3 regions of the Colwellia sp. SU-HH00943 genome follow, and region 2 is predicted to be linked to each of the others. Evidence: predicted binding sites of a transcription regulator. Region 2 holds the regulator's gene; each other region holds the start of a gene.
The links. The regulator sigma-54, encoded in region 2, starts transcription at its own class of promoters, with help from an activator protein. The targets are predictions, from matches to a motif close to GTTGGCACGNNNNTNGNNT.

Region 1 (10,095 bases), 380 kb from region 2:
CTAAAGATCCTTGGGGTGGTGATTACCTCATATTGAATCCCGGTGAGCACGGCAAAATGGATGTATTCTCTGCAGGGCCAGATGGTGAAGTAGGTACTGATGATGATATTGGCAATTGGAATTTAGGTGACTTCCAATAGTCTTTTACAAAAACTCTAATGTGGTGTTGTGAATTTTTCGTTTTATAGTCTAAACGTTATATTAAATGCCTTCTTCCAGCTCACTTTAGGTTGATAGTAAGCGTAAATTCGCCATGCCAGATATCGATATATTACCCTCTCAAGCCATCACAAAAACTAAAGGTTTCACTTTAATTGAAGTGATGGTGGTTATTGCATTAATTGGCATTATAGCCACCATGGTTCAATTCAATTTAAGTGGTAAACGACCAGAAGATGCCCTAAAAGAAGTTAGTTTTCGCTTTACAGGTATTTTTGAAAGCGCTGTTGATTATGGCTTACTCAACAATGTTGAACTAGGTCTATACGTAAAAGATAACAGCTATCAATTTCTTGGTTTTGATGGTGAAAAATGGGTTGAGATCTCAGAGCATGAATGGCTAGTTATACAAAATATGCCAGAAGGCATTGAGCTTACCTTAGCATTGGATGATCTTCCTATTGAAGAGCCTATGCTTTTTGACTCCTCCGCCTTTACAGAGCAATCTAATGAATATTTGTCTTTTGATGACATTGAAGCTGAAAAAGAAAAGCAACTGATTCCACAGGTTTATATTTTATCTAGCGGGGATATAACTCCCTTTAGTTTAACCTTTCATTTCTCTGATGAAGCCTCTCTTTATGAAGATTTATACGACTTAGCTTATCGTGTTACAGGTTTATACACTATTCCACTCAGTATTGAAGGGCCGGTGTTAACGGATGATTAGGCTAAGTGTTTTACGCGGTTTTACATTGATTGAGGTTATGCTAGCTATGGCAGTATTTGCTATCGCTGGATTAGCTTTGCTCACTGCAGCGAGTAATAACGCGCAAAACATGGGCTACTTAGAAGATAAAATGTTTGCTGACTGGGTTGCTTCAAATCAATTGGTGGAGGCAAATTTAACAAAAAAATGGCCACCAAAAAATAATGATAAAGGTGATGTTGAACTGGCGGGACGTCAGTGGTTTTGGCATCAGAAAGTGATTGAAACCACCGACAAAGATATGCGAGCTATCGTTATAGAAGTACGGTTAAATGAAGATGAAAAACTGCCACTAACTAGCTTAACCACCTATGTTTCTAAGGTTGAGCAATAATGAACTGTTATTGTAAACGTGTCCATTGTAACCTAACGAATAGAGGGTTTACTTTATTAGAGTTACTGATAGCTATCGCTATTTTTTCTATTATTAGTTTAACAAGCTTTTCTATCTTTGATTCGGTAATTAGAGGTGATGAAACCTCAAAAACCCGCAGTCATCGCCAAAATGAATTACAACGCGCCTTTTTAATTATTGAGCGTGACTTTATTCAAATTGCACGCCGTAGTGCACGATTAAATGGTGAGGAACCGTATGAGTACTTTATTAGAGCTGATAGTAATGTTGCCGACGGTGAACAAGCATTAGGCTTTGTTAAGTTGGGGTGGACAAACCCAGGTTTGTTGATCCCAAGAAGTGACGTTCAAGCAGTAGCCTATCAAGTCAGTGAAGAAACATTACAACGATTACATTTTAATTTTGTTGATGCTGTAGGTGGTGAAGAGCCAAAAGTGAGGCCACTTATTTCTGATGTAACAGCTCTTACTTTTGAGTATTTTGATGGCAAAAAATGGCAGGATAAATGGGTTAAAAAAGACTTACCACTTGCCATCGCTATTGAAATTGAAACCAGCGATTATGGACTTATTCGTCGTCAGTTTTTAGTGCCGGGTGTTGATAGCTCCACTAATGAAAATGATTCAGGAATAAGTGGATGACGAAGACTCTCGGCTATAAAAAACAGCAAGGTGTCGCCTTGATTACCGTGATGCTCATTGTTGCTTTGTGTGTAATTATTGCAAGTCAAATGACCAGTAGATTACAAATGCAAATGCAGCGAAGTGCCAATATCAACTTTAACCAACAAGCATTTTGGTATGCGATGGGTGCAGAAGCTTTCACAAAAAGAGTATTAATTACGGCGTTTAAAACCGATGAAAACGTCACCCATTTAGGACAAATTTGGGCGCAGGGTGAAACAACCTACCCTGTAGATTTGGGTTCAATTACCGGTGAAATTACTGATTTACAAAGCTGTTTAAATCTTAATGCGTTACGTGCACCGTTAGGTAGGAGAAATTCAGATGATACTTCATCAGCAACTAATTCAGATGATGATGAAAACGAAGCGGATAACAATGAAGATAATAACGCTAGTGGCACGAGTAATATCAATACCACTAATAAAAAGGTTCCAGCAAGAGAAGCGTTAGAGCTTTTGATTATGAACTTAAATATTGAAGGGATTTCACAATTTGAAGCGGAGTATATGGCTGATGCTTTAACGGATTGGCTTGATAAAGATGATAGTATTAGCAGCGCAGGTGGCGCTGAAGATAGTGATTATGCTTCGCGTGAGTTTCCTTATTTAGCTGCCAATAATTACCTTGTCAGCGTTAATGAACTGCGTATCGTTGAGCACTTTACACCAGCAATTATTAATGCTTTAGCTCCGTATGTTTGTGTACTTCCTGATACGGATATGCATAGAATAAATATTAATACTATTAGTGCTGAGCAGCCGGAATTGTTAAAGGCACTTTTGGATTCAACCCTCGAAGAAGCTCAAGATATTTTAGATGCTCGGGGTGAAAAAGGTTTTGAATCAATTCAAGAGTTTTATAACCTTCCTGAAGTGACAAAGTTACAAAATAGTAACGATAAAAAAGATCAGTTTGTAGTTGATAGCGAATACTTTAAACTAAAAGCTAGCGCAAATTTTAATAACAGCTATTTTGCTTTTAACTCGGTAATGAAAATAACAAATAATAAATATATTGATGTGATCAGTCGCACCATAGGACGCAATTAATGGCCGAAACTTTATATATACGCCTAGGTAGTAAAGAAGATGATGAGATAACTTGGCTAATCTTTAGTACTGCTGAGCAAGAAATCATTGCCAGCGGCGTTCTCACTAGTGCTCAACAATTAACAGCGCTGACTGAAAAAGCTGCTCAACGTTTGGTAAAGGTTTTTGTACCTGGCTGTGATGTTATTTTAAAGCAATTAACCGTGCCAACAAAATCACAGCGAGCGATGCGGTCAGCCGTACCATTTATGCTAGAAGATGAGTTAGCACAAGATGTTGAAGAGCTGTTTTTTGCGTATGCGGATCTTGCTGAAAATAAAGAAGGAAATAACTGTTTTGTTGCTCTTGTTGCCCATACACAAATGCAGCAGTGGTTAACTTGGCTAAGTGATGTCGATATCAAAGCTAAAACCTTGCAAGTTGATGTTTTAGCGATGCCATTAATGGCTAATAAGTGGAGTGCAATTGCTAATCCAAGAACTGGCCATACGCAAGTTATCGTCAGGCAAGGGCAATGGCAAGGCTTTGTGGTTGATGCAGATGCTTGGCAGTTTGCTGCAGAGAATATTTATGCTTTGCAAGAGGGTGAGCAGGATTCCGATGATGGACAATTGGTAGAGCAGCCTACATTTGCTAGTTTCTCCGAATTACCTTACAGCGAAAATCTTTCAGTAGAACGCATTGATGATGAATTGCCGTTGGCTTTGTTGGCTCAACATGCTCATGAAAGTAAATTCAACCTATTACAAGATCAATACAAGGTTAAAGAACAACATTCAAAAGAATTGACTAATTGGCTGTGGGCGGCGGGTATCGCAGCCTGTGCAATATTATTAAATTTTGGTTATAAAAGCGCGCAATTATGGCAATTAACAGCGCAACAAGAGCGTGTTGAAGAACAAATTATTGCTCGATATAAAGAAGCTTTTCCTGCGTCTAAAAGGGTACGTATTGGTACAATAAAGTCTCAATTAAATAGAAAGATAATTCAATTGGGGGGTACAGGCGATAGCGAAGGTTTTTTGGCAATGCTCTCTAAAGTGCAACCGGCCTTTGCTAAAGTACCGGCATTAAAACCAGAATCTTTAAAGTTTGACGGTAAACGTCAAGAATTACGTTTACAAGCAGTTGCCGATGATTATCAGCATTTTGAGCAGTTTAAAAATGCTCTCAATGCTGCTAAGTTTCAAGTAAAACAAGGTGCGCAAAATAATCAAGGTGAGAAAATAACTGGCTCATATAGTATTAGTTATGCGCAAAGTAGTAAGGAGCGCTCATAATGAATGCAGCATCAATTAAGCAATGGTGGCAGCAACTTAACTTACGTGAGCAGCGTTTAGTGTTAGCCATGGCTTCAGCAGTAATAGTGTTGCTAGTTTATACGTTTCTTTGGCAACCACTTAACCAAAACCTAGTAAATACTGAAAAGAAGCTAGCAAGTAGACAAGAGCTATTATTGTGGGTAGATGAAAATACTGCGCGCTATCAAAGCATAAAACCTAATACCGCTACTAAAAGATCATCAGGCAGTTTATCCAGTATTATTAATCGCACTGCAAACCAATATCAGTTAACGATTACTCGCATGCAGCCTCAAGGAGGCCACTTACAGGTTTGGCTTGATACTGCACCTTTTACTGAATTGTTATTTTGGTTAGAGCATTTAGCTAATAAAGAAGGCTTACAAGTACAAGCGATAGATTTAGCTAAAGGTGATAAATTGGGCGAGGTGCGTGTACGCAGATTACAATTAACCAAGCAATAATACTATCGAGTAGATAACAGTAAATGTCTATCACTATTGTGGCAGTGGTTAATTTAATTTGTTGGTTAACGCTAAGCGCGATCGCAATCGACGAGTGAAAATAACTCTAAACGAAACAAACTAAAGCAGAGAAATCAATGAAGAAGAAGTTTGCTACAGCGGCAATTTTTTTATTAACTTACGTAGCTTTTTTAATCGCAACGCTACCGAGTACAGTTGTATTAAAACAAATTACATTACCTAAATATGTCGCTTTATCTGGCGTTACAGGGACAGTGTGGCAAACACGTATTGATCAGCTTATTGTGGGTAAAATGGCTTTATCAAAAGTAGAGGCTAATTTAAGCTTTTGGTCGTTATTTAGCTTAACACCTAAATTAACTATTAACTTTGGCGACCCATTATTAGCAGGCGCAGAAGGTAAATTGTCACTCGTTGCTGCTACTGATAAGCTTGTGATTAGCGAGGCGTCTATACTTGTTAAAGCCAATGAAGTTGCTCAGCAACTTACCTTACCTTTACCGTTATCTGCTCAAGGAAATATTGATATTAAAGTGGCAGAGGCGAGTATTAGCCTGGAAAATAATAAATGTCTAGTCGCGCAAGGTAAAGTGAACTGGTTAAAGGCAGGCGTTATTGCGCTTGAGCAAAATATAAAATTGGGTGAGTTTAATGCTGATATTCAGTGTGAAAATGGTACCCTAGCGCTATTACTTTCTCCAGAAAATGATCTTGGTTTAACTTTTAGTGCTTATGTTCGCCAAGGTGGGGCAATATCTGGGACTGGATACTTAACACCTGGGGCTAAATTTCCGAGTACATTGAACGCCACATTGCCCTTTTTAGGAAAGAAAGATAATCAAGGTCGTTATCGTTTATCATTTTGATTAAGTGTGAGCGAATTATAGAGTAAATAATAGAGCCAATATCAGTGTCTATTTATTTTACAAAGCATAAAGTTCAACTCATCCGTTCGCTTTTAGTTTGTTGAATTTATTGGGTTTTATTTATGTGGCTCGATTCTTGTATTATATAATGCAATATAAAACTGTTTTACTGTCATTGACTGGTCTTGACAGGTAGAGGAATAGAAATGAAAACTAAATTTTTAAGCACTGCTGTAGCATGTTTACTATTAACTGTTAGTTGTTTAACTAATTTTGCTCATGCGGGATTAATTTATGATGAATCAATTGATGGTGAATTATCTGCTTATGCAGAGGCGCCAACAGCATTAAGCTTTACACTGGGTGCCAATACTATCACTGGTACTATTGGTGGTGATGGTGCTGGGCAAGGTGGTTTAGGTTGGGATGTTTTTTCTTTTGAGCTTGGCAATAACCAAAGCTTAGCCTCTGTTATTGTTAATTCATATGGTCCAGCAGGTAATACTACAGGGTTTAACTTATTTGAATTACCATCGGGTGATACAGTGGATTCAATTAGTTTTGGCATTGCTGATATTGGTAATAATATTATTACGCCTATTGCAGCTACTGAGGACACTCAGCAGTTTAGAGTTGAGCTAAGAGAGTTTCAAGACAGCCAAGATTACCAATTAACCTTTAATGTTGTGCTAATTGGCGAATCTATTGAAGTACCAGAGCCATCAACTTTGGCTATGTTTGCATTAGCTATGATGGGATTAGTTTCTCGCCAAGTTAAAAGCAAAGCTAGTAAGTAAAGTTATAAAATAATAGTAAGGTGTCAGTTTTATTTACTGATAACCGCACGAACCTAAAAGCATCATTCGTAACGTTTGATGCTTTTTTGTTTTTTATGACTTAAAAAAGATGATGGCTTAGCCGATAGGGTTAGCTAAAATATCTTTAGTTAAATATCGATAATCGGAAATAGAAGTGAAGTCATTGATGATGTTAGCAGGTTTTTGACTATCTGGATTTTCCACGGCCAATATATGTTTTATACCGTACTTTTTAGCGGATGTTAAAACAGGCAGGCTATCATCAACAAATAAGGTGCTATTTAATTTAAATCCTTGTTTGGCTTGTAGCTTTTGCCAAAGTAATTGTGACTCTTTTACAGCACCAAATTCGTGTGTGGAATAAAGTACATCAAAGTATTTATCAAGTTGAGTTCGTTCAATTTTCAATGACAGCGCATCAGGGTGGGCATTCGTCACTAAAATCACTTCGCGACCACTTTGTTTTAGCGTTGTTAAAAATTCATCAGCATCTTCACGCAACTGGATCAAATGCTGTACTTCTCGTTTGATTTGCGGGATGGGCATTTGGGTAAACTCAGACCAGTAATCTAAACAATACCATTCTATGGTGCCGCTGAGTTCATGGTAGTGTCCAATAAGCTTATTTTTAGCTTCTTCTACGCTTATTTTGTGCTGCTGTGCGTATCGAACAGGAAAATGCTCCAGCCAAAAATGACTGTCATAGTGTAAATCTAAAATTGTACCGTCCATGTCGAGCAAAACAGTAGAAATTTCTGACCAATTGAGCATTTAGAGGTTCCATCGTAGCTATTTATCGTGTCATTATAACGCTATGTAGAATGAATTACTCAAGCTTATGTCAGGGAAAAACCAATTACCTCAAATTAATGCACAAAAACAAGTTGCCAATAGTCGCTTATTCACCATTGAACAACTTGATTTAACCTTTAGCAATGGTGAGCAGCGTCAATATGAGCGTATGCTTGGCACGAGTCGTGGCGCGGTCATGATAGTACCTATGCTTGATGAAAAAACACTCTTATTGGTTCGAGAGTATTGTGCAGGCACGCATAGTTATGAACTTGGTTTTCCTAAAGGATTAATTGACCCAGGTGAAACGCCAGAACAAGCGGCTAACAGAGAGCTAAAGGAAGAAATATCTTACGGGAGTGAGCAATTACAACACCTTTCACAAGTGATGATGGCGCCGGCCTTTTTTAACGCTAAGATGGATATTTTTATTGCAAGTAATTTATATTCAGCATCATTGGTCGGTGATGAGCCAGAGCCCTTAGAAGTTGTTGCTTGGCCACTTGCAGATTATCAGCAGTTATTGAACAAAAGTGATTTTAAAGAAGCGCGCAGTATTGCTGCTTTAATGTTAGTTGTAGATTACTTTAGATCGTAAGGAATATTATGAATGACGAAAAGTTATTAACTATAGCTTTAGAAAGTGCCAAAAAAGCGGGTGTTGAGGTAATGAAATATTATCGAGACAAAAGTTTTACTGCTGAACTGAAAGAAGATGAAAGTCCTGTAACGAGTGCCGACATTGCTGCTAATGATGTGTTAATGGATTGCTTGCAAACACTGACCCCCGATATCCCTATTATTTCTGAGGAGGTAGGGGCTTTACCGCTTGCTAAACGCCAAGGCTGGTCAAAATATTGGTTGCTTGATCCAATTGATGGTACAGGAGAGTTTATCATTGGTAGTGGTGATTTTGCGGTAAATATTGCTTTAGTGGAAAATGGCTGGCCAAGTATTGGCGTTATTCATGCTCCCGACCATCATTTAACTTACTATGCGCAAAATCAGCTGGGTGCTTTTAAGGAGTGCTCACTCAGTCATAATAATTCCAGTCATCAAATTTACGTTGCTGACTATGATCAACAGCGCCCCATTAAAGTCGCGATCAGTAAACGTCAGCGTATAGAATTAATGGGTCAGTATCTAAATAACAATTTTGATTTTGACCATGTTGCCTTAGGAAGTTGTTCTTTAAAAAATTGTTTAATTGCTGAAGGTGGTGCAGATTGTTATCTGCGTGTTGGTGTTACAGGAGAGTGGGATACTGGAGCAAGCCAATGTATTTTAGAGCAAGCAGGTGGCACGATTATCGACAGCGAATTTAACCCGTTAAGCTATAATAAACGGGAGAGTTTACTTAATCCTGATTTTGTTAGCTTAGGCAATCAAAATATTCCTTGGCAGCAAGTGATTAAACCTCATAAAAAAATATATAGTGATTAATTATTGGTAGTAGAGTTTTAACTTTTATTGAAAGTTACTTTGAGTGATAGCGCATTCTGCAGTTTTCATTGATCAGATAATACTGGAGGAGATATGAATAGATTTCATGGACATTCACATGTTTATTTACAAGGCCGGATTATCATGGCAAAACTTGAAGGATCATATAATGAAGAGGGCGCTAAACAGTATATTGAAAAAGTACGAAAGTTAATTGAATCTCTAGAAGGGAAAGCTTTTGCTGTGTTAGTTGATAACCTTGATTTAGAGGGCGGCACACCTGAAGCATATCGCGTTTTGGAAAGTTATAATGAATGGTTACTGCAACAAAATTTAATTGCCAAGGCCATAGTGACTCACTCAGATGTAGCTAAAGGCTTGATTGATAAACTGTCGCCATCTATTTCAAAACAAGAAAGTAAATATTTTCAAACGCTTGATGATGCAATAGTTTGGTTAAAGTCTCGTGGAGCCTGACTAATTTCTTGCTAGTTAATTCACCTATTTGAGGCGGTTATGTGCTGTTTGAGTGTGGCACCAATAATCTGCTTAAAATCACGAATTAAATGTGATTGATCTGTATATCCTAGCCAGCTGGCTATATCTAATGTACTTGCCTGTTGGTTCTCAAGTAGCTCAAGTGCTTGTTGCAGACGATATTTTCTAATTAACCATTTCGGACTTAATCCTATATAGTGCTGAAAGGCGCGTTGAATAGTGCGAATTGATTGCTGAGAAATGTCAGATAATTGCTCTACTTTACTTAAATCAATATTACTTTTGATTAAGGCGACTAATTTTCTCACTCTGATTAGCTCAGGTGAAGGCGTTAACATCAATGGCGTTAGGTAGCGTTGTAATAGCCTAATTACTTCTTTGTCACTATTTAGCTTCGAAAGTTTGGCAAATAAAAGCTTAATATCAAAATCAATTAATTGTTGTATATCTAGCTCTCTATCTACATAGCTTGATAAGGGATCTGGTAAGTATTTCTCTATGGCACCAAGGGCAAACTTTACCCCGATAATGCTGCCAACCCCAGACATTTTATAGGTATATACTTTACTAACAGGGCCTATTAATTTAATAGTTTGGTTAGTGATGATTAAGTGAAAGTTTGGATCCGGTAAGTTTTGTTGGTTATGGTGTTTTTTGTCATCAAGTTCCCAATTAACTAGCCAAAATTGCTCAATGAGTCCTTCTAAAGCCTTATTGGGGAAATAACGTCGTAATTGATACTGCATTGCACTATGACGCTCATGGAGAACTCCTGTTAGCTTGCTATTGTTAGTTTTCAATATAATACTCAATGCAGTGACGTGTTTTTACAATACGCAGTTTACTGCCCATGATAGGCTAGCATCAAGTTTTC
Region 2 (10,095 bases):
GTATTACTATCTTAATATTCAGTGCTCATTTTCTTGTTGATTCAGCAATTTTTATTGCTAAAGCCTTTGGTATTAGTGACTTAGTTATTGGACTAACTATTATCGCTATAGGAACAAGTTTACCTGAGCTAGCAGCAAGTATAGCGAGTATACTAAAGAAAGAAGACGATCTGGCGATGGGTAATATTGTCGGCTCAAATATCTTTAATATTTTAGCAGTACTCCCTTTTGCTGGCATCATAGCGCCAGGGGCGATAAATCCTGATGCCTCTCTGCGCGATGCTCCCGTTATGATGGCTATAACAGCGCTACTATTTATTTTATGTTTTAGCCGTAAATCAGGCTACTTTAGACTTACTCGTGCAAAAGGTGCATTATTATTATTAAGCTTTATCGCTTATCAAATATTGCTTTTTTCTCAAACAACCATTAACTAACAAATACAGCCTTAAGTAGACTATGACGAATTTTAAACAACTGGCTAAGAACGTGATTAACATAGAGCAGCAAGCTATTGTTGAGCTGCTAGAGTATATTGATGACAGTTTTGAGTATGCCTGCCAATTGATGTTTTCATGCCAAGGTAGAGTCATTGTTATAGGTATGGGGAAATCAGGTCATGTTGGCGGTAAAATTGCGGCAACACTGGCCAGTACTGGTACACCAGCATTTTTTGTTCATCCCGGTGAAGCAAGTCATGGTGATTTAGGCATGATCACCAAAGATGACGTGGTACTTTCCATTTCTAATTCCGGTGAAACAACTGAAGTTCTTGCGATCATTCCTGTTATAAAACGTATCGGCGCTAAACTTATCACCATGACAGGCAATAAAGAGTCTACTCTAGCAAAACTTGCTGATACACACATCTGCATCAAGGTATCTACCGAAGCCTGCCCGCTTGGTTTAGCCCCAACTTCAAGTACAACAGCTACTTTAGTCATGGGAGATGCTATTGCTGTAGCACTACTCAATGCTCGTGGTTTTACTGCTGATGATTTTGCGCTATCACACCCAGGGGGAAGTCTAGGCAAACGTTTACTGCTTCGTTTAAGTGACATTATGCACCAAGGAGATCGCCTCCCTGTTGTGAGTGAAACAGCGCTCATCAAAGACGCCTTAGTAGAAATGTCACTTAAAGGGTTGGGAATGACTGCAGTAGTGAATGCAGACAACACCTTAATAGGCTTGTTTACCGACGGTGATTTACGCCGTATTCTTGATTTAAAAATCGATATACATCGCGATAATATCGCCACAGTAATGACAACATCTCCCACGGTTGCACAAGCAGATATGCTAGCAGCACAAGCACTAAATATTATGGAAGATAAGAAAATTAATGGCTTAATCATCATTGATGAACATCAGCAACCAATAGGTGCCATGAACATGCATGACTTACTCAGCTCAGGAGTACTTTAATGAATCAATTATCAAATTCACCTAATAACACGCTGTATGGGCAAGTGAGTGAGCAAATTCTAAAACGTGCAGAAAAAATAAAACTGTTAGTTTGTGATGTTGATGGTGTTTTTTCAGATGGCCGTATTTATTTAGGTAATGATGGCGAAGAATTAAAAGCATTTCACACTAAAGATGGTTTTGGTATTAAAGCACTCGGCAGCAGTGGTGTTGACGTTGCCATTATTACTGGAAGACGCTCAGCTATCGTTGCTAATCGCATGGCGGCATTAAATGTTAAGCACATAGTACAAGGGCAAGAAGATAAGTTACCTGCGCTGATTGAGCTTGCAAAACAACTCAATTTATCAGCAGATGAAATAGCTTATATAGGTGATGACATGCCTGATTTACCTTGCATCTTACACGTTGGTTTAGGTGTCGCTGTTCAAGATGCGCATCCCAACGTATTGACGCAAGCTGATTACCAAACGTTCACAACAGGAGGATTTGGCGCAGTCAGAGAAGTGTGTGATCTAATAATGCAATGTCAAGGTACACTTGATCAAGCAACAGGCGCCAGTATATGACACGTCTGCATACATTAGCTCTTTTGGTATTATTGCTAGGCGCTATGGCCTACGGTATTATTGAATGGCGTGGTTCACAAGTACTGCCAGGGGCAGATGTTGAACATGATTTAACACCTGACTTTATTGCCGAAGCACTGAAAAGTGATATTTATACTGATTCAGGGCAATTATCTCATGCCATTATTGCCGACAGAATGGAGCATTATGCCAAACTTGAAGTAACCCACTTTGAGTTACCTAGTTATACGTTATATCCAAAAAATAATGAAGCACCATGGCAACTTAGTGCAAAAGAAGCGACACTATACAAAAATAACAGAGTTATTTTAAATCACCGTGTTCATTTAAAAGCCACGGATGAAGAAAGTTTAATAGAAGAAATTCACTGTAAGTATCTAGAATTAGATTTAAAGACCAATATAATTAGTTCAGAGCAAACAGTTATGGTGCAAGGGAAAGACTTTACTATGTATGGTTCAGGCTTGATCATTGACCTTAACACTAAACAAATGACCTTAACTGAACATGTACGTACCATTTATAAGAAAACTGACAGCTAAAAAACAAAGAGCTAATTGCAATTAGCCCCATATAAATAACCTTGTGATAACTTTATGATAAAAAAGAATTTTGTAAAACCTTCAGTAACGAAAATTAAATCTATTGGTTTAGGTGTTTTACTCGCGACTAGCGTATTAACATTTACTAACGCTAGTTATGCGGCTAAAAAAGATCTCACACAAGAAATTACCATAAAATCAAAACGTCAAAGTGCAGACTTAAAAAACAAAATTGCCAGTTATTTGGAAGACGTAAGTATTCGCCAAGGCTCTATCGCAATAACAGCCGATATAGTGCAGGTTTTTAGCAAAACGAATGAAAAGACCAATGAAAAGCACGACACCTACCTAGCCAAAGGCAAACCAGCTCTTTTTCAACAACAATTAGAAGACGGCAGTTTAATTAGCTTACAGGCTGATGAAATAAAATATCAACCGGACATTTATCTGATAACCGTATCAGGCAATGCCAAAGTGAAACAGGCTGGTAGTATGGTTACTGGTGAAACAATCACCTATAACACCTTAAATGAAAAGCTTGAAGCTGAAAGTAGTCGTGATGAATCCGTCACCACTATTTTACAACCTGCACAAATTAAAGCTCAACAAGAAAAAAATAACGCCGCCAATAATGACAGTAAAAAAGACAGTGACAACAATGATTAATGCAACTGACAACACTGATATAGCTACCCTTAGCGCTCACGGTTTATCTAAGTCATATAAAGGTCGGCAAGTAGTAAAAAGTGTAAGCCTCAATGTGAATACCGGGCAAATTGTTGGTTTATTAGGCCCCAATGGCGCCGGCAAAACCACCTCGTTTTACATGATTGTTGGCTTAGTTCCTAATGATGACGGTAAAATTATTTTAAGTGATGAAGATGTCACACTTGCTCCTATGCATGAAAGAGCACGACGTGGTATAGGTTATTTACCTCAAGAAGCCTCAATTTTTAGAAAACTCACCGTCACTGAAAATATTATGGCTATTTTGCAAACTCGCAAAAACCTTGATGAAGGGAAAAAGCAAGAAAAGCTGGAACATTTACTCGAAGAATTTAATATATGTCATATCAAAGATAACCTTGGTATGAGCTTATCTGGTGGCGAAAGAAGACGTGTAGAAATAGCAAGAGCACTGGCTGCTGATCCTCAATTTATTTTACTGGATGAACCTTTTGCCGGTGTTGATCCTATATCGGTAGGTGACATTAAAAAGATTATCATTCATCTTAAAGAGCGAGGAATTGGTATCTTAATCACAGATCATAATGTCAGAGAAACCTTGGATGTTTGTGAGCATGCTTATATAGTAAGTCACGGTGAAATTATCGCTCAAGGTGATGCAAACCAAATACTTGCAAATCAAAAGGTCAGAGATGTATACCTCGGCGAACAATTCACGCTATAGTTACTAATATACAAAAAAAATTAAGCTATAATTTATAGTGAATGTATTACTAAAATAACAACAACAGGATAAGAACAGAACTAAATGCGTCCATCACTGCAGCTCCGAATAGGACAACAACTCACCATGACGCCGCAACTGCAACAAGCGATAAAGCTTCTGCAGTTATCGACGTTGGAACTTCAACAAGAAATTCAAGAAGTGCTTGAGAGTAATCCTTTGCTTGAAGTGAATGAAAATTCACCGAGTAATAGCAATGAAGAAAACGACAACAGTAATGAACAGTTAGAAGAAGCTTTTTCTGCTAGCACAAATAGCACAGAACAAACCAGCCCTGAAGGTAGTGAAGACACCAGTGCCACTATTGATGAAATAAGTACTACCGAAGCAATGGCTCAAAATGATATTCCTGAAGAGTTAAATATAGATACCACCTGGGAAGAGAGTTACAGTGCTGGAACCTCTAATACAGGTGCAATCTCAAGCCCTTCTGAAGATTACACCTATCAAGGTGAAACCACAGACTCTATTCAAGATCATTTACTCTGGCAAATGGAATTAACACCCTTTACGGATACTGACCGCGCAGTTGCTATTGCCATTATTGAAGCGGTAGATGATGCTGGCTATTTAACCGTTTCTTGCGAAGATATTTTAGAAAGTGTCGGTATTGAAGATTTAGAGCTTGACGAAGTGGAAGCGGTATTAAAGCGCATTAACGTCTTTGATCCAATCGGTGTTGCCGCTCGCTCCATTGCTGACTGCTTAATCATCCAGTTAAATCAATTTGATGAAGACACTCCTTATTTGAAAGAAAGTAAACACATCATTGAAGAGCATATAGACCTACTGGGTAACCGAGATTACCGTCAGCTTATGCGTAAAACTAAGCTTAAAGAAAATCAACTTCGCGAAGTAATGCGCTTAATTCAAACACTGAATCCACGCCCAGGTGATGCGGTAATAAAAGGGGATGAGCAGTACGTTATTCCTGATGTTTCCGTAGAAAAGAAAAATGGACGCTGGATTGTAGAATTAAACCCAGATACAGCGCCTAAATTATCTATTAACCAACAATATGCAGCCATGACTAAAACCACCAAGTCTTCTAGTGATGATGGTCAGTTCATTCGCTCAAACCTTCAAGAAGCAAAATGGTTTATAAAAAGTTTAGAATCGCGAAATGATACACTACTAAAAGTGTCAAATTGTATTGTTCAGCGCCAACAAGGCTTTCTTGAACATGGCGCCGAAGCCATGCGCCCAATGGTATTAAATGATATAGCTGAAGCAGTAGACATGCATGAATCAACCATTTCACGTGTAACAACACAAAAGTACATGCACACACCAAGAGGTATTTTTGAGCTAAAATATTTCTTTTCTAGTCATGTAAGTACTGAAAATGGTGGTGAATGCTCTTCAACAGCAATTCGTTCCTTGATTAAGAAGCTCATTTTAGCGGAAACACCTGCTAAACCGCTAAGTGATAGTAAAATGGCCGATTTATTGGCTGAGCAGGGCATTAATGTTGCAAGACGAACCATAGCTAAATACCGTGAATCATTAGCTATTCCGCCGTCAAATCAACGTAAGAGTTTATTGTAAATCTCATTTAAAAGGATCACGCATATGCAAATTAATCTTACTGGTCACCATGTAGAAATTACCACGTCTTTACGCGATTATGTCGACACAAAATTTGCCAAATTAGAGCGACATTTTGATCATATTAACAATGTTTACGTTGTACTAACGGTAGAAAAATTAGACCAAAAAGCTGAAGCAACGGTTCACCTAAATGGTAGCGAAGTGCATGCTTCAGCGGTGAATGAAGTGATGTATGCCTCTATTGATACCTTAGTAGATAAATTAGACCGCCAAATTCTTAAATACAAAGGCAAAATTGCCAGCCATTAACCCCATTCAAAGTACTATGACCCTACAAGACATTTTAACGCTGGACTGCACTGCCTGTGCAGTTCCAGCAAGTAGCAAAAAACGCATACTCGAAACTCTCTGCCAACTTGCCAGTAGTAAATTAGGTGAATCCGATACAGGTACGCTATTAGATAGCTTACTAAACCGAGAAAAAATGGGCAGTACAGGTATTGGTAATGGTATTGCGATACCTCATGGAAAATTGCAAAACTCAAATAAAGCAGTTGCTGTCATGCTAACCACTGAAAAAGCGATTGAGTTTGACGCAATAGATAATAAACCTGTCGATATTTTTATTTGTTTATTTGTACCTCAAGATTGCACTCAAGCACATTTAGAAACTTTACAAAGCATAGCTAAACTGTTTAGTGATCGAAAAGTAGCGAAACAAGCGCGTAAGTGTACTTCTAAACAAGCTTTATTTAATCTAGTTCAACAAGCACATTAAAAAGCAACGTATTTTACAACCGCATAATAATGTAAAGTACCTAAATAACAACTTATTTAACAAAGCATGCAAGCCATCATAACAGCTGTCAATGACACTGCTTTAGCCTTGTAGCGCGAGATATCAAGTATGAAACTTATTATTGTCAGTGGCCGTTCAGGATCAGGGAAATCTGTTGCTTTAAGAGTATTAGAAGATTTAGGCTACTATTGCGTAGATAATATTCCTATTAACTTATTACCTGCCTTAACTCATACTGTTATCAATGATTACGAGAATGTTGCCGTCAGCTTAGATGTCCGTAACTTACCCAATGATCCTAAAGATATACCGGAAATAATCGAGTACTTACCGAATGCTGTTGATGTAACTACCCTTTTCTTAGATGCTGACGATATAGACCTTACCCGTCGATTTAGCGAAACACGTCGTTTACATCCATTAATCAAAGAAAATATCCCCTTAGATCAAGCAATAGCGTTAGAAAAAAAGCTCCTTACGCCTATTTCTACCCGAGCAGATTTATACATTAATACTAGCCAATTAAGCCCGCATCAATTAGCTGACTTAGTCAGAGAACGTATTTTAGGTAAAAAAACAGGGGCTATGGTATTAGTATTTGAATCATTCGGTTTTAAACATGGCATCCCTGCCGATGCCGACTATGTATTTGATGCGCGATTTTTACCAAACCCTTTTTGGGAAAAAGATCTGAAAGCCTACACAGGGTTAGAGCAACCCGTACAAGATTTCCTTGCCAGTCAACCGATAGTAACAAAGTTTATCTGGCAAATTAATAGTTTTATGATGACATGGCTACCACATCTAGAACGTAATAACCGTAGTTATGTCACTATCGCCATAGGTTGTACAGGCGGTAAGCATAGATCCGTTTATATCGCTGAACTATTAGCCAGTAACTTTAGAAAAGAAAAGAAAGATGTACAAACACATCACCGTGATATTGAGAAAGTAAAAAAATAATAATGAATCATTATGAGTAGCCTTATGACCACAACTATTTCTAAAGACTTAACTATCATCAACAAGCTCGGTTTACATGCTCGCGCTGCAACAAAGCTTGCTCAGTTATGCCAAAAATTTACCGCGAAAATCACCCTTGAATTAGAAGATAAAACCGCTGATGCCAATAGTATTATGGCAATAATGTTACTCGCTGGCGGTCAAGGTAAAACCGTAACAGTCACTGCTCAAGGTGAAGATGCAGAACAAGCATTAGCCGCTATTAGTCAGCTGATAGGCGACAAGTTTGATGAGTCTGAATAGTAAAGTAGCTTTTTGAGCGCAAGCAAGCACGAACAGTTTTTAAACATCTAATCATTACAATGACTTTTTAGCATTAAAATAAAAAGCTGATAAAACCATTGAGTTACGATAAACTTATTAAGTAAACCATCTCCAAACTTTCCCAAAAACTAAATAGCAGATTCATCGCCATGTCAGAGCTAACAGAACAAGAAGACATTCAACGAAGATTACATCAGGTGAACGAAGCCCTGAGTGATGGCATGTTTGTCTATGTTCGGCAGCTTTTACAAGAATTGCCTGTTTATGATTTAGCACTAGTACTTGAGTCTTCCCCGGCAAAAAACCGTTTAGTGTTATGGCAATTAATTGATGCTGAATTTCACGGCGAAGTATTAGAAGAACTCAGTGAAGAAGTACGTAAAGGTATCCTTAAGGGCATGCGACCTGAAAAACTCGCTGCTGCCGCTGAGGGGATGGATGTTGATGATATTGCAGAAGTTTTTCGTACTCTACCTGATAGCGACTACCAAGAAGTTCTTAACTCGATGGACTCGCAAGATAGAAGCCGAATAGAAACTGCTTTATCTTACGAGGAAGATACCGCCGGTGGTATCATGAATACAGATACCATCACCGTTAGACCGGAAGTGACTGTCGATGTGGTATTACGGTATTTGCGATTAAAGGCCGAGCTACCTGAATCAACAGACTCCTTTTATGTAGTTGATCGTAATAACAAATTTATTGGTGCAGTGTCTTTAGCTGCCATAGTTACAGCCAAGCCAGAAGTGATTATTTCAGATCTAATCGATGCTGATGTCGAAGCTGTACAGGCCGATATGAGTGAACAAGATGTGGCACAGTTATTTGAACGCCATGATTGGTTTTCAGCCCCTGTTGTCGATCAAGAAGATCACTTACTCGGCCGTATTACAATCGATGATGTAATTGATATTATTCGTGAAGATGCTGAACATTCTATGATGAGTATGGCGGGTTTAGATGACGAAGCCGATACCTTCGCACCTGTCATCAAAAGTACCAAGCAGCGCTCATTATGGTTAGGGGTAAATTTAATCACCGCACTTATGGCTGTTGCAGTATCCAGTATGTTCGAAGGAATATTAAGCCAATTAGCCATTCTAGCGATATTAAATACCTTAGTGCCTAGCATGGGTGGTGTAGCAGGTGGGCAAACCTTAACCCTAGTTATTCGCGGTATGGCCTTAGGTCATGTTGGTGATAGCAATGCAAAAGCATTGTTATATAAAGAGCTCGCCGTCGGCTTTTTAAATGGCTTATTATGGGCGTTATTAATTGCGAGTGTTGTTGGTTTATGGCAACAAGATATAGTGCTTGCCGGCGTAATTGCCATAGCCATGTTAATGAATATGACAGCAGCAGGTTTAGCCGGTGTCGCTGTACCTATTATCCTAAAACGTATGGAAGTAGACCCCGCATTAGCAGGTACAGTTATTCTCACTACGATTACTGATGTTGTAGGTATTTTTGCCTTTTTAGGTACTGCAACCCTACTATTAGCGCCGTAACTAAATTCACCATAATAACTAAAACTATCATAACTAAACCTTAGTACTCAGTCGCAATGCTGAGCACTAAAGGTAGTAATAGAAAATTATTGTCCAGCTATTTGCATTTCTTCAAGTAAAATAGAACCCGTTCTAATACTACCATGCATATCAACGTCAGAGCCTACAGCAATAATGCCTTTAAACATATCTTGTAGTTTACCCGCAATAGTAATCTCACTGACAGGGTAAGCTATTTCGCCATTTTCTACCCAAAAACCAGCGGCACCACGAGAGTAATCGCCATTAACAACATTGACCCCTTGCCCCATTAACTCAGTAACTAATAACCCCGTCCCTAAGGTTTTTAACATAGCATCAAAATCACCGCTATGATTAGTACTTTTACTATTTACCAGCCAATTGTGAATACCACCAGCATGTCCCGTTGTTGTTAACCCTAATTTGCGCGCTGAATAGCTGGTTAATAAATAGGTTTGTAAAACGCCATCTACAATAATATCTCTATCTTTCGTCGCAACTCCTTCACTATCAAAAGCACTACTTGCTAATGCTTTAAGCAAATGTGGGCGCTCTTGAATCGATAAAAAGTCAGGAAAAACATTTTTTCCTAGCGCATCTAATAGGAAAGAAGATTTTCGGTACAAATTGCCACCGCTAATAGCCGCTATAAAATGGCCCCAAAGGGTATTGGCAATGTCAGCGCGAAATAAAACAGGCACTTTCATGGTAGAAAGCTTTTGTGGATTTAATCGAGAAGTGGCTTCATGGGCGGCTTTTTTACCAATGCTGATACCACTTTCTAATAACGAAAAATCACGATTAACATCGTAAGCATAGTCACGCTGCATTTCATCACCTTCACCAGCGATAACAACGCAACTCAAGCTATGTCGTGTACTGGGATAAGAAACAATTT
Region 3 (10,095 bases), on a different contig from region 2:
TCGATAGGCTCCTGCAGGTGCGGCTTCGCCATTCGATGCTTGTCCGTCCCAAACAAAGTTACCGCCGCCTGCACCAACATTACCAACAGGTACAGTTTGTATAATTTCACCGGCAATATTTTCTACATAAATATTAACGTTACTGGCATCAACATCAGTGACAATTTTACCTTTAACGTCTTCGCCTTCATTCATACCAAAAACGTTATCTTCCACTAACACACTACGACCAACGAGTGATGATGCTTGTAATGCTTGGCTAGACGTCATAGACGTTGCAAAGTCGGTAAATGATTCGTTCAATTGTTGCACACCATCGGTGGTAGAAAATGCCGTCATTTGCGATATCATTTCGTTATTGTCTACAGGCTTAGTTGGATCTTGGTTTGCTAATTCTTTGGTTAATAACGCAAAGAAATCCTCTTGAGTAAGCATGCCATTATCATTTTCTTCAGCAACTTTATACTCTTCTTTCTGCCAACGTATACCATCTAATAGGTTGCCACCTGAAATTGTTTCCATTTTTTACTCCTAACTTCTGCTAGCCTAACGTTGACCCAATACTAACGTTTTGTTCAGCATGTTTTTTGCTGACTCAGCCAGCTGAACATTAGTTTGGTATGAACGAGACGCTGAAATCATGTTGGTCATTTCTTCAATAACATTCACATTAGGTTTATAAATAAAACCTTCGGCATCGGCCATTGGGTGATCTGGCGCATGCTCTATATTTAACGGCTTATTGCTTTCTACAATACCAAGTACTTGTACTCCTATGTTACCTTCTTGACCTGCGGCAGCTTTTTGCATAGCAGCGGCAAATACAGGATGGCGAGCACGGTAAGTTTGATCTATGCTTGAGCTAACACTGTCTGCGTTAGCAATATTACTTGCTGTTGTGTTCAAGCGAGTAGATTGTGCGCTCATACCTGTACCAGTAATATTAAATACGTTAAATAAGCTCATAATTATCTACCTCCGCTAATTACTTTTTGCAGCGCTTTTATTTTTCCGTTAAGAAATTGCACGCCTGCTTGATACTCTAATGAGTTTTCTAAATACAAGTTTCGTTCCATTTGTACATCAACAGTATTCCCATCACCAGTATCTGGTTGATTTGGTACACGAAAATCGACTTTATTATTCAATTCAGTACGAAGATCAAAATGTTTTGAATGGGTTTGACTCATTCCCATTTGCTGTTGTGAAGTGGCTAGTTGCATTGCTTTTTGAAAGTCCATGCCTTTAGCTTTGTAACCCGGAGTGTCTGCATTAGCTATATTACTCGCGATCACTTCTGCTCGCTCAGCGCGAATTTGCATACCTTGAGCGTGTAGTTGAAAACCTTTGTCAAAACCTATAGCCATAAGTAACCACCATTAATAAAACTTTACTAATGATATTCAAAAATTATGCCAAAGGATTGAAAGAAGAAACTCAACACAAGGGTTTCGGTTGATGAGCCTGAATGAATAAGTTAAAAAAATACTGGGGTGAGAGAAAAAATAAATCTCTTGATAAACTCAGTTATCAAGAGATTCTTTATTGATATTTAATCAAAAAATTATCTTTTTTGATAGACAATTCCAGGATTACATCTGAGCATATTAAAATCATCACTCAGTCCAGACAATGACTCTGAAGCTCCTAAAAATAAATAACCAGCATTATTTAAAGTGCCATGAATTTGACCAATAATTTGTGCTTTGATTTCAGGAGAAAAATAAATAAGTACATTACGACAAAAAACAATATCGAAACGCCCCATTAAACTATAACTGTTTAATAAGTTGAGCGGCCTGAAGTTAACCATACTCTTAACTTCATCTTTCACCTTTAACATGCCATTATCACCCGCTTCAAAAAACCTATTTTTACGCTCAATAGATAGACCTCTTGCTAAGGCTAATGAGTCATAGTGACCATATTTACAATGTTCTAACATGGTAGTTGAGATATCGGTGCCAATGACTTGAACACCACGAGGGAAAGCACCTGGGTTTTCTTGCTGATACTCAAGCACTGACATAGCAATAGAATAAGGCTCTTGTCCTGAGGAGCTTGCCGCTGACCAAATTTTTACTGGTGTTCTTTGATCAGCGAAATCTGGCAGTAATTGCCTTTTCAGCAATTTGAACGGGTAGTCATCACGAAACCATAAAGTTTCGTTAGTCGTCATGGCATCGATAACTGCTGCCCGTAACTGGCGTTCAACAGGAGATAAGGTTTTACTCACTAGTTCACCCAATGAGCTAATATCAAATTTGCTCATTAAAGGCGCTAAACGACTTTTGACTAGGTATTGTTTATTTTCACCTAAAACGATGCCGCACTGCTGCTCTAAAAAAGTTCTAAATTGATCATAACTTTTATCGTCAAGTTGTCTTGCTGACACTATAACTACTTCCTAAATACTGTGTTGCGAACAATTAACTTAACCTTCATAGTTAAGCCATTTTTTTACCGCAGTTGCTAATTCATCAGGATGAAATTTAGGGATAAAATCTTCAGCTCCCACTTTTGCAACCATTGCATTATTAAATACACCACTAAGTGAAGTATGAAGTATCACCGGCATTTTTGCCATTCGTTCATTACCTTTAACTTCAGCGGTTAGCGTATAACCGTCCATTTCTGGCATTTCAATATCTGATACCATTAGGGCAACTTTCTCAGTAATACTATTTTCACAAGTAGCTTCTATCGCCGTAAGTTGATCAAGTGCATCTTGACCATTTTTAGCTAAGGCCATTTTAATCCCTAATGGTTCTAGTGCGCGCTTAACTTGGTTTCGGGCAACTGTTGAGTCATCCGCAATCATCACAATACGCTCACCTAATTCTTCCCCGACAGCTTCATCAGCGACATCTTCACTTAAATCAGTAGAAACTGGGTTAATTTCATTTAGGATTTTCTCAACATCTAAAATAGAAATCATTTCTTGATCAATTTCTGTAACAGCGGTTAGATAACTTGACTTACCAGCGCCTTCAGGTGGCGGCATCATATCTTTCCAGCTTAGCGTAACAATACGCTCTACCCCAGCAACAAGGAAACCCTGAACGCTACGGTTGTACTCTGCAATAATAATAAAGGCATCTTTTGTATCCTTTATTGCTGGTGCTCCGATTGCTTTACTCAAGTCAATCACTGAAATAGTTTGACCACGAATATGTGCAACACCTTTAATAAAGGAATCTTGTTTAGGTAACGAAGTTAAATGAGGACATTGTAAAACCTCTCTAACTTTAAAGACATTAATACCAAATCGTTGCCTGCCCACTAATTTAAAAAGTAATAATTCCAGTCTGTTTTGACCAACAAGTTGTGTTCGTTGGTTAACTGAATCTAATATACCTGCCATAAAAAACCTCGTTCAAAACCAGTCATGTTTCTTAGTTACTCTTAGACTAAAAGCAAAAAGGCACAATTCTTGATTACTCTATTAATGAGTCAATTATAAGTCGAAAAACTTGTCAGTAGTAACTAATAGCTTAACAAAAAGTCAAATTATTACTAGCTAAGTATTTAACAATATTAGAATAAATAACTTATTGTCACAAAATTGACAGACTAACTACTATGCTGACTTAATCTAAGCATAGACGAGTATTTGAATTAACCTAAAAAATAAACGCCAAAAACTATGCTTAAACTAAAATTTTTTTTATTTATTATGTACTTTATAGTGTCAAACAGCACTTTAAGCCTTGCTGACACACTAGACAGTGCCTATATTGAAAATTTTGCAAAAAGCTACCTTGAAAATAAAATAACATCACCTGAAAATGGGAAAATAGTTATAAGTGTCGCTCAAGTAGATCCAAGAATAACCATCAAGCCTTGCCAACAAGCAATCACCGCAGATATCCCTGAAAATCATAATGGTAGAAATGTAAATGTAAAAATCAGTTGTGATGGTTCAATGCCATGGAAGATGTATTTGCCTGCAAAAATAGAAAAAACCTTTGCAGTATTAGTCGCAACTACTGTGATAGAAAAAGGCATGATTCTCACTGAAAATAATATTGATATTCAGTATTTAGCTACTAATAAAATACGCGGAAAGAAACTGTCTGACAAAAATGCCGTTTTAGGCAGTAAAGCAACCAAAAGAATAGGTAAAGGACGAGCAATTAGTCGGAAGTATGTATGTTTGGTATGTAAAGGCGATACGGTTACTATTATTGCTAAGTCTGATAATTTCATGATAAAAACAACTGGCGTGGCCTTAAGCGATGGTAATATTAATCAACAGATTAATGTAAAAAACTCTCGTTCAGGCAAAGTGATCACGCCAAAAGTTAGTGCTATTAATCAGGTCACTATTCACCTATAATTTTATTAATATTTTAATTTAAGTTTTAAGCTTATTTGCCGATATAAAGTTAGCGAATTAATTTTAAATGAAAACTTTTGCCGCAGGTTAATATTATGGCTATAAATATCAATAACTTGAACAATCAAGCTCAAGTTCACCAAAATAAACAAACACAGGTTAAGCAACAAGCTGAGCAAGCAGCTAATGCTAACGCACCTGTAAAACAACCTCGTGCTGACTCTGTTTCGATTACACCTCAAGCAAAACAATTAAGTGATTTACAGAAAAAAGCCAATGAAGCACCAGTGGTTGATCAGAAAAAGGTCGATGAACTAAAAAAAGCTATCGCTTCAGGTGACTACAAAGTAGACCCGCAAAAGCTTGCTGCAAGTATTGCTAACTTTGAGTTTGATCTTATCTAATTCAAAGTTAGTGCTAAAAATTTGAATTGCTTGTACTGCTTTCGTTTGATATCAATGAGACACTGAGTAATAATCACCTTTAATACGATAACCTTTACGGGTGCTATACATGCCAGCTTCACCACAATCACTTGCATTACTTGCTAAACAGTTCACTCAGCTTCAAGCACTTGAAAAGATAATTGCTGAAGAAAAAAATATTTTACAGCAACACCAACCTGAGCAATTAATTCAAATCAGTGAGCAAAAAAACCAATTATTGATGAGTATTCAAAGCTTAGATCAAGAAATTTCTGTTAATCAACAATTTGCTCAAGATAAAGCTGCCAAGTTCTTAGAAAAAGAGCTTGCTGATATTGAAACATTATTACTGGAATGCCAACGTAAAAATCAAATAAACGGGCAGATAATTAACCAGTCGCAACTTTCTGTTGAGCGCATGAAAACGTCATTATTAGAAAGTCATAATAAAACCGCCATCACTTACGACAATAAAGGTAAGAAAAGTGGCGGCTTATCAAGTATTGGAATAAAAGCGTAAGAATAAAGTACTAATACCAATTATATTAGTACCAAATGAATTAAATATTTAACCGTTCAGCGATAATTAAAAGTATTGCACCTCTTTTATCTCTTTACGGTTTATACTGGCCTGATAAATTTCATAAACATCTTTAAAGTCTAACAACAACTCTGTGGTGTATGTGTCGCCAACAGGGTAACTCTTTACCACTTTCGCCCCGCGAATTAAACCTTGAACTGAAGCGGCTAATTCTTGATTTTTAATCAGCATATCTGCCATGGTTGTTTTACTATTCACTTGCTGACCATAGACTTGTTCGGCTAATTCAGCATAAGCGGCAATTTTTGACGCTTTAATGGCCATTAGCATCCGCTGAGTTTCATGATCAGATTTTTGCAAACTAATAGGTGCATAGCCAATACCACGAATAATAGGAAAGGTTTCTGGCTTAACTTGTTGCCACTGCACATGTTTATCATACATATTCGAACAAGCAGATAATGTAACGACACTAATAATTACAAACAGTATTTTAGTGAATTGCTTTTTTAGCTGACTTGCAAAGCCCATTTGAGTATCTAACATAATGGCCACCTATTAATTTTGTATTTCCACAGCTCTTTCATTTTCTAATAGCATGGCATTACTACGAATAATCATACCGTCTTTTATTTTAACATTTTCACTATGGCTTTTTTCTTCGCCTAATACCCAAGATGGAATAAATGACTGCGCAGTTGCGACAACAACACGTGATTGAATACCTATCATGCGCGCATTAATCATAATACCATTTTCTTGCTCAATCATGGTACCAGCCACTATGTAGTCAATAATCTGACGTTCAGGTAGCTCTTTCCAATCTCGGCTAAAAACGTAATCACCTTCTTTTGTCACACGAATATGGCCGGTTGTTTTAAAATCAATGACCACTAAACCATGGCGTTGTAATTCATGGACAAAGCTTTCAGCTAACTGATTACCTAACCAGTTTGTTGACTCTAAGTCTTTTAAATTAACAAAAGAAGCTACCGCTACAGGCGTTTTAGCATTAACAAAAGCACTACTTTCTAACATTTGATAAGCTAACCCTTTAACAACATCATTAATGGCGTGCTTTGGCAGGTTATAACTATCAATTTCACCTTTATCTACTTGAGTAGACTTATAAAAGTCATCTTCTTGTGTGATACTACACGAGAACAATGTTGGTAAAAGTAATGGTATAAGCCACTTTTTCATGGTGATCCCCTTAAAAAATCAGCGCTACAAAATACTTTAGGCTTGCGCGCGTTAACTGGCAACTCTATTTTCTGCCACTATGCTAAACTTCATGCACATTTCAAGCCAAATAAATAGTAACAAAGCATCTTACAATAATAAGATTATATATCAGGCATAAATCATGCATATTAGCTTGTAGATATACTGCTAATGGAAAACTTTATGCGTACCTTTTTATTATCACTTACCTTATTTACCAGCTTTACTTTCATGAGTTTTTATAGCCAAGCTCAGTGGTATGAGGCACAAGGTCATGCAAGCTTAGAAAAAAACTCTTTAGATATTGCTAGAGCTAAAGCCACTGAGAATGCCTTAAAAAAAGCACTACTTGTTGCAGGAGCAAGTGTCTCAAGTGTTCAACAAGTGGTGAATGGTCTTCTCACCCAAGATCAAATCAGTATTCGTGCCAGTGGAAGTGTTAACTCTATCGAACTTGTTGATGAATTACATAGCGGCGATACCATTAGTGTAACCATTCGCGCTGATATTTTCCCTCAAGAAAAGAAGTGTTTTGCAATAGATTTCAAAAAAACAATACTACTGACTCAAAGTCATCTACTTCATAGAGAGCAGGCTAACATTGGTGAGATATATGCGATTGACGTAGCGCTAATCAAACAACTAAATCAGCGTATTCTTTCACAAAGCAGTTATGCAAGTACCAAGTTATTATTAAAAAGTAGTACGGTTTTTTCTCGCTATAACCAAAGTATGCAAGAAGACAAAATAAAACAGTTAGCTCTATCATTAGCAGATAGTACTGACAGCCAATATATTCTCTTTAGTGAAATCAATGATGCTTCATTAACGCAACAAAGAGCTAATAGCTGGAAGATATGGCAACAAGGAACTTACCCTAGAAATTTTAACTTTACTTTATATTTATATAATGGCGTAAGCGGTGAGCTTATTTGGCATAAAGACTATAAAAACTCGGCAGTTTGGGATTTTAACAAGCGTAATGCCATAGATGTTAATAGCAGTATTTTTTGGGAAAGTGACTACGGCAATATGATCAACTCACTGCTTGATAAAACTGTCGCTGATATTGATGAGACGATTATGTGTGAGCCGAGTGAAGGACAAATATTACAAGTTAACGGTAACGAAGTGGTCATTAATTTAGGACGTAACCATGGTGTAAAACTGGGTGATGAATTCTCGCTTTTACACTTAGATAACTTTACTAACGACACAGGTAAGCACTATGCCAGCTACAATATCAGCCCATATAAAGTGAAAGTTACCAAACTAACAAGGCAAAGTGCGACTGCTATTACTATTGATAATAGTATGCTGGGAAATATTCAACGGAACGATTTAGCTATCAGATTTTAAACCTACCCCACCATTATTTTACCAAGTACTTAATAGCTCGCATTAATGTACTTGGTGGTGTATTAACTTTACTGAAATTTTTTTATATGATGCACATATAAATAAATTAAGTCCTCGTAACTCAGCTGGATAGAGTGCGCCCCTCCTAAGGGCGATGTCGTGGGTTCGACTCCCTCCGAGGACGCCATTATTGTTCACTAAACAGAAAAAAGCCTCAACAACTCGTAAGAGTTATTGAGGCTTGAATTTCCGTTATCGGATAAATTTACACTAGGCTTTGTTATACATTTTCAATGTATTTGTGTGTCTAAACCTACTAAAAATTTATCGTTATTTTTCTGATTGCGCTGTTTTTACTTCCATGTCATCAGCAACTGAGGTGTTACTTAACACTGCTGAAACGGCCATAACTAGTACTGCTAGAATGACTGTTGTCAGTTTTAATCCTCGAGAGGATGACTTATTCATTATTTACCTTACATATTATGATTATTTGCTCGAACATGAGGCCTTTCACATGCAAATTTTACTCCACATGTAAGCATTTAACTTGGTCAAATGTACAAACTGTTTAAAAAGTAAACCATTTCAAACACTAATACAAGTAAAAGTTTAGCTTGAATCTAGCCAGCCGATTAATTATCAGATTTACTATCAAAAATTAAGGCTTGGTAGTTTTGTTGTTGCTCAATAGTGGTTTGAGTAATTTTAACGGTAGCCGTAAGGAGCTGTTCGCCTGAGTTAGTGATAGCGAGGCTTATATCACCTTTCATTAATTGGCAAATCTCTTTAGCCATCCCCATTTTGGTACTATACAAAGAGATATCTTTCGAAATATATTCAGCAAAAGGGGCTTTAGCATCAACCTGTTCATCGTTATGTGCAGTAAAAACAAATAACAATGTAGCACTACTGAGTTGATGTGTATGTATCTTAACGCTCAGGCGTAAATTTTTCATAGCATAAAGTTCATGAACACTTTCACATAATGCCATTAAAAATTGCTGAATACGTAATTCATCGCTAGTAATAAAGTGAGGCACAGAAGGATCAATCAGTAAGGTAATACTTGTCTGCTTAGCGATATTTTGCGTTTTTAATACTTCATCTATACGAGATAAGAAACCATAAAAATCAAATGGCTCTGACTTTAAAGCTAATTCACCTGATTCAATTTTTGATAAATCTACTGCCATTTCAAGCAGCTTCCCCATATTTTTCTGCGCTAAATTAATATTATTAATCACGTTTTTCTGTTGCGCATCAGATGTACTTTTTAATTGCTCAGTAAACAAACTCAGCGCTTGTAATGGAGTTTGCAACTCTTTATTTAAAGTATTTAAAAAGTTAGTTTTCGCAACACTTTCTTGCTCTGACTGATTTTTAGCAAGAATCAATTCTTGTGTTTTTCGCATTACTTGTGCGCTTAATTCGCTAGAATAAGCAGCCATCATCAAAATAAGTAGTTGAAACAACACGCCACCAACAGTCACACCAAACAGCATGCCCCATGTCTGCCAACTTTTAGCTTGCATTTGCCATGGTAATTGTTCTACAAAGCTAATTTGCCAATGACGAGAGTATATTTCCATATCTATTTGCTCTACATGACGATTAATATTGTTGAATTGCTCACCAAATAAAACATAAGGCTCTGCAGCGCTAATATCTTCTATAAATAAGTTGGTATTCGTCAGGGTGAAATTAGAAAGTTGAGCAAAAAACTTTTCAAACTGTACTACGGCAATAACAAACCCTAATAAATCAACTTGATTAATATCGTAAACGGCAGTAATAAATAATACGCCGGGGTTGGAGTGATCATCTTGTATCAAGTTTATTGGCGCACTCGTGACAAGGTTTCGACTGTAAATAACGTTTTGCATAGAAATGACACTGCTTGGATTTGTTAGCACATCTAAGCCAAGCACAACTTGATTGCCTAACTGTGGATAAACAAAGCGTACAGGAGCATATTTATCTCTATCTTCAGCCAGCTGTATTCTATTACTTTTTCCCCTTTCCATGATTGCGCCTGCTAGCTGCTCATAAAGGTCTCTTTGTTCATGAGAAATAATAGGCGCCCACTCAAGCGCCCTTATGGCAGAGTTTTCATTGCTAATGTGCTCTGCAAACACATTAAACTGCGACGAAGTAGCCTCGTGATTAGCTTTTATAAAGGCAGACAAGCTATTTAACTGATTAGT

Region 1: the regulator sigma-54 is predicted to act here: its motif matches at 5,794-5,812, upstream of AC27GZ_RS03390 (PEP-CTERM sorting domain-containing protein).
Region 3: the regulator sigma-54 is predicted to act here: its motif matches at 6,600-6,618, upstream of AC27GZ_RS14420 (FlgO family outer membrane protein).

The regions. Positions count from the first base shown of each region.
Region 1 is NZ_BAAJLW010000001.1:772,616-782,710, reverse strand. It holds gene gspG (type II secretion system major pseudopilin GspG) at 1-140, shown strand, start outside; gene gspH (type II secretion system minor pseudopilin GspH) at 254-889, shown strand; gene gspI (type II secretion system minor pseudopilin GspI) at 882-1,262, shown strand; gene gspJ (type II secretion system minor pseudopilin GspJ) at 1,262-1,924, shown strand; gene gspK (type II secretion system minor pseudopilin GspK) at 1,921-3,018, shown strand; gene gspL (type II secretion system protein GspL) at 3,018-4,298, shown strand; gene gspM (type II secretion system protein GspM) at 4,298-4,783, shown strand; gene AC27GZ_RS03395 (type II secretion system protein N) at 4,921-5,670, shown strand; gene AC27GZ_RS03390 (PEP-CTERM sorting domain-containing protein) at 5,877-6,467, shown strand; gene yrfG (GMP/IMP nucleotidase) at 6,585-7,259, opposite strand; gene nudE (ADP compounds hydrolase NudE) at 7,327-7,878, shown strand; gene cysQ (3'(2'),5'-bisphosphate nucleotidase CysQ) at 7,887-8,723, shown strand; gene AC27GZ_RS03370 (STAS/SEC14 domain-containing protein) at 8,817-9,200, shown strand; gene AC27GZ_RS03365 (DUF6597 domain-containing transcriptional factor) at 9,221-10,021, opposite strand.
Region 2 is NZ_BAAJLW010000001.1:391,518-401,612, forward strand. It holds gene AC27GZ_RS01650 (calcium/sodium antiporter) at 1-437, shown strand, start outside; gene AC27GZ_RS01655 (KpsF/GutQ family sugar-phosphate isomerase) at 460-1,425, shown strand; gene kdsC (3-deoxy-manno-octulosonate-8-phosphatase KdsC) at 1,425-1,994, shown strand; gene lptC (LPS export ABC transporter periplasmic protein LptC) at 1,991-2,557, shown strand; gene lptA (lipopolysaccharide transport periplasmic protein LptA) at 2,612-3,223, shown strand; gene lptB (LPS export ABC transporter ATP-binding protein) at 3,243-3,968, shown strand; gene AC27GZ_RS01680 (RNA polymerase factor sigma-54) at 4,053-5,576, shown strand; gene hpf (ribosome hibernation promoting factor) at 5,601-5,888, shown strand; gene ptsN (PTS IIA-like nitrogen regulatory protein PtsN) at 5,905-6,357, shown strand; gene rapZ (RNase adapter RapZ) at 6,487-7,341, shown strand; gene AC27GZ_RS01700 (HPr family phosphocarrier protein) at 7,366-7,644, shown strand; gene mgtE (magnesium transporter) at 7,815-9,176, shown strand; gene pmbA (metalloprotease PmbA) at 9,263-10,095, opposite strand, start outside.
Region 3 is NZ_BAAJLW010000005.1:101,578-111,672, reverse strand. It holds gene AC27GZ_RS14465 (flagellar hook assembly protein FlgD) at 1-522, opposite strand, end outside; gene flgC (flagellar basal body rod protein FlgC) at 547-966, opposite strand; gene flgB (flagellar basal body rod protein FlgB) at 969-1,367, opposite strand; gene AC27GZ_RS14450 (CheR family methyltransferase) at 1,565-2,395, opposite strand; gene AC27GZ_RS14445 (chemotaxis protein) at 2,435-3,364, opposite strand; gene flgA (flagellar basal body P-ring formation chaperone FlgA) at 3,689-4,339, shown strand; gene flgM (flagellar biosynthesis anti-sigma factor FlgM) at 4,435-4,743, shown strand; gene AC27GZ_RS14430 (flagella synthesis protein FlgN) at 4,853-5,284, shown strand; gene AC27GZ_RS14425 (LPP20 family lipoprotein) at 5,351-5,851, opposite strand; gene AC27GZ_RS14420 (FlgO family outer membrane protein) at 5,864-6,508, opposite strand; gene AC27GZ_RS14415 (flagella assembly protein FlgT) at 6,713-7,888, shown strand; tRNA gene AC27GZ_RS14410 (tRNA-Arg) at 7,999-8,075, shown strand; gene AC27GZ_RS14405 (hypothetical protein) at 8,219-8,356, opposite strand; gene AC27GZ_RS14400 (CHASE domain-containing sensor histidine kinase) at 8,524-10,095, opposite strand, start outside.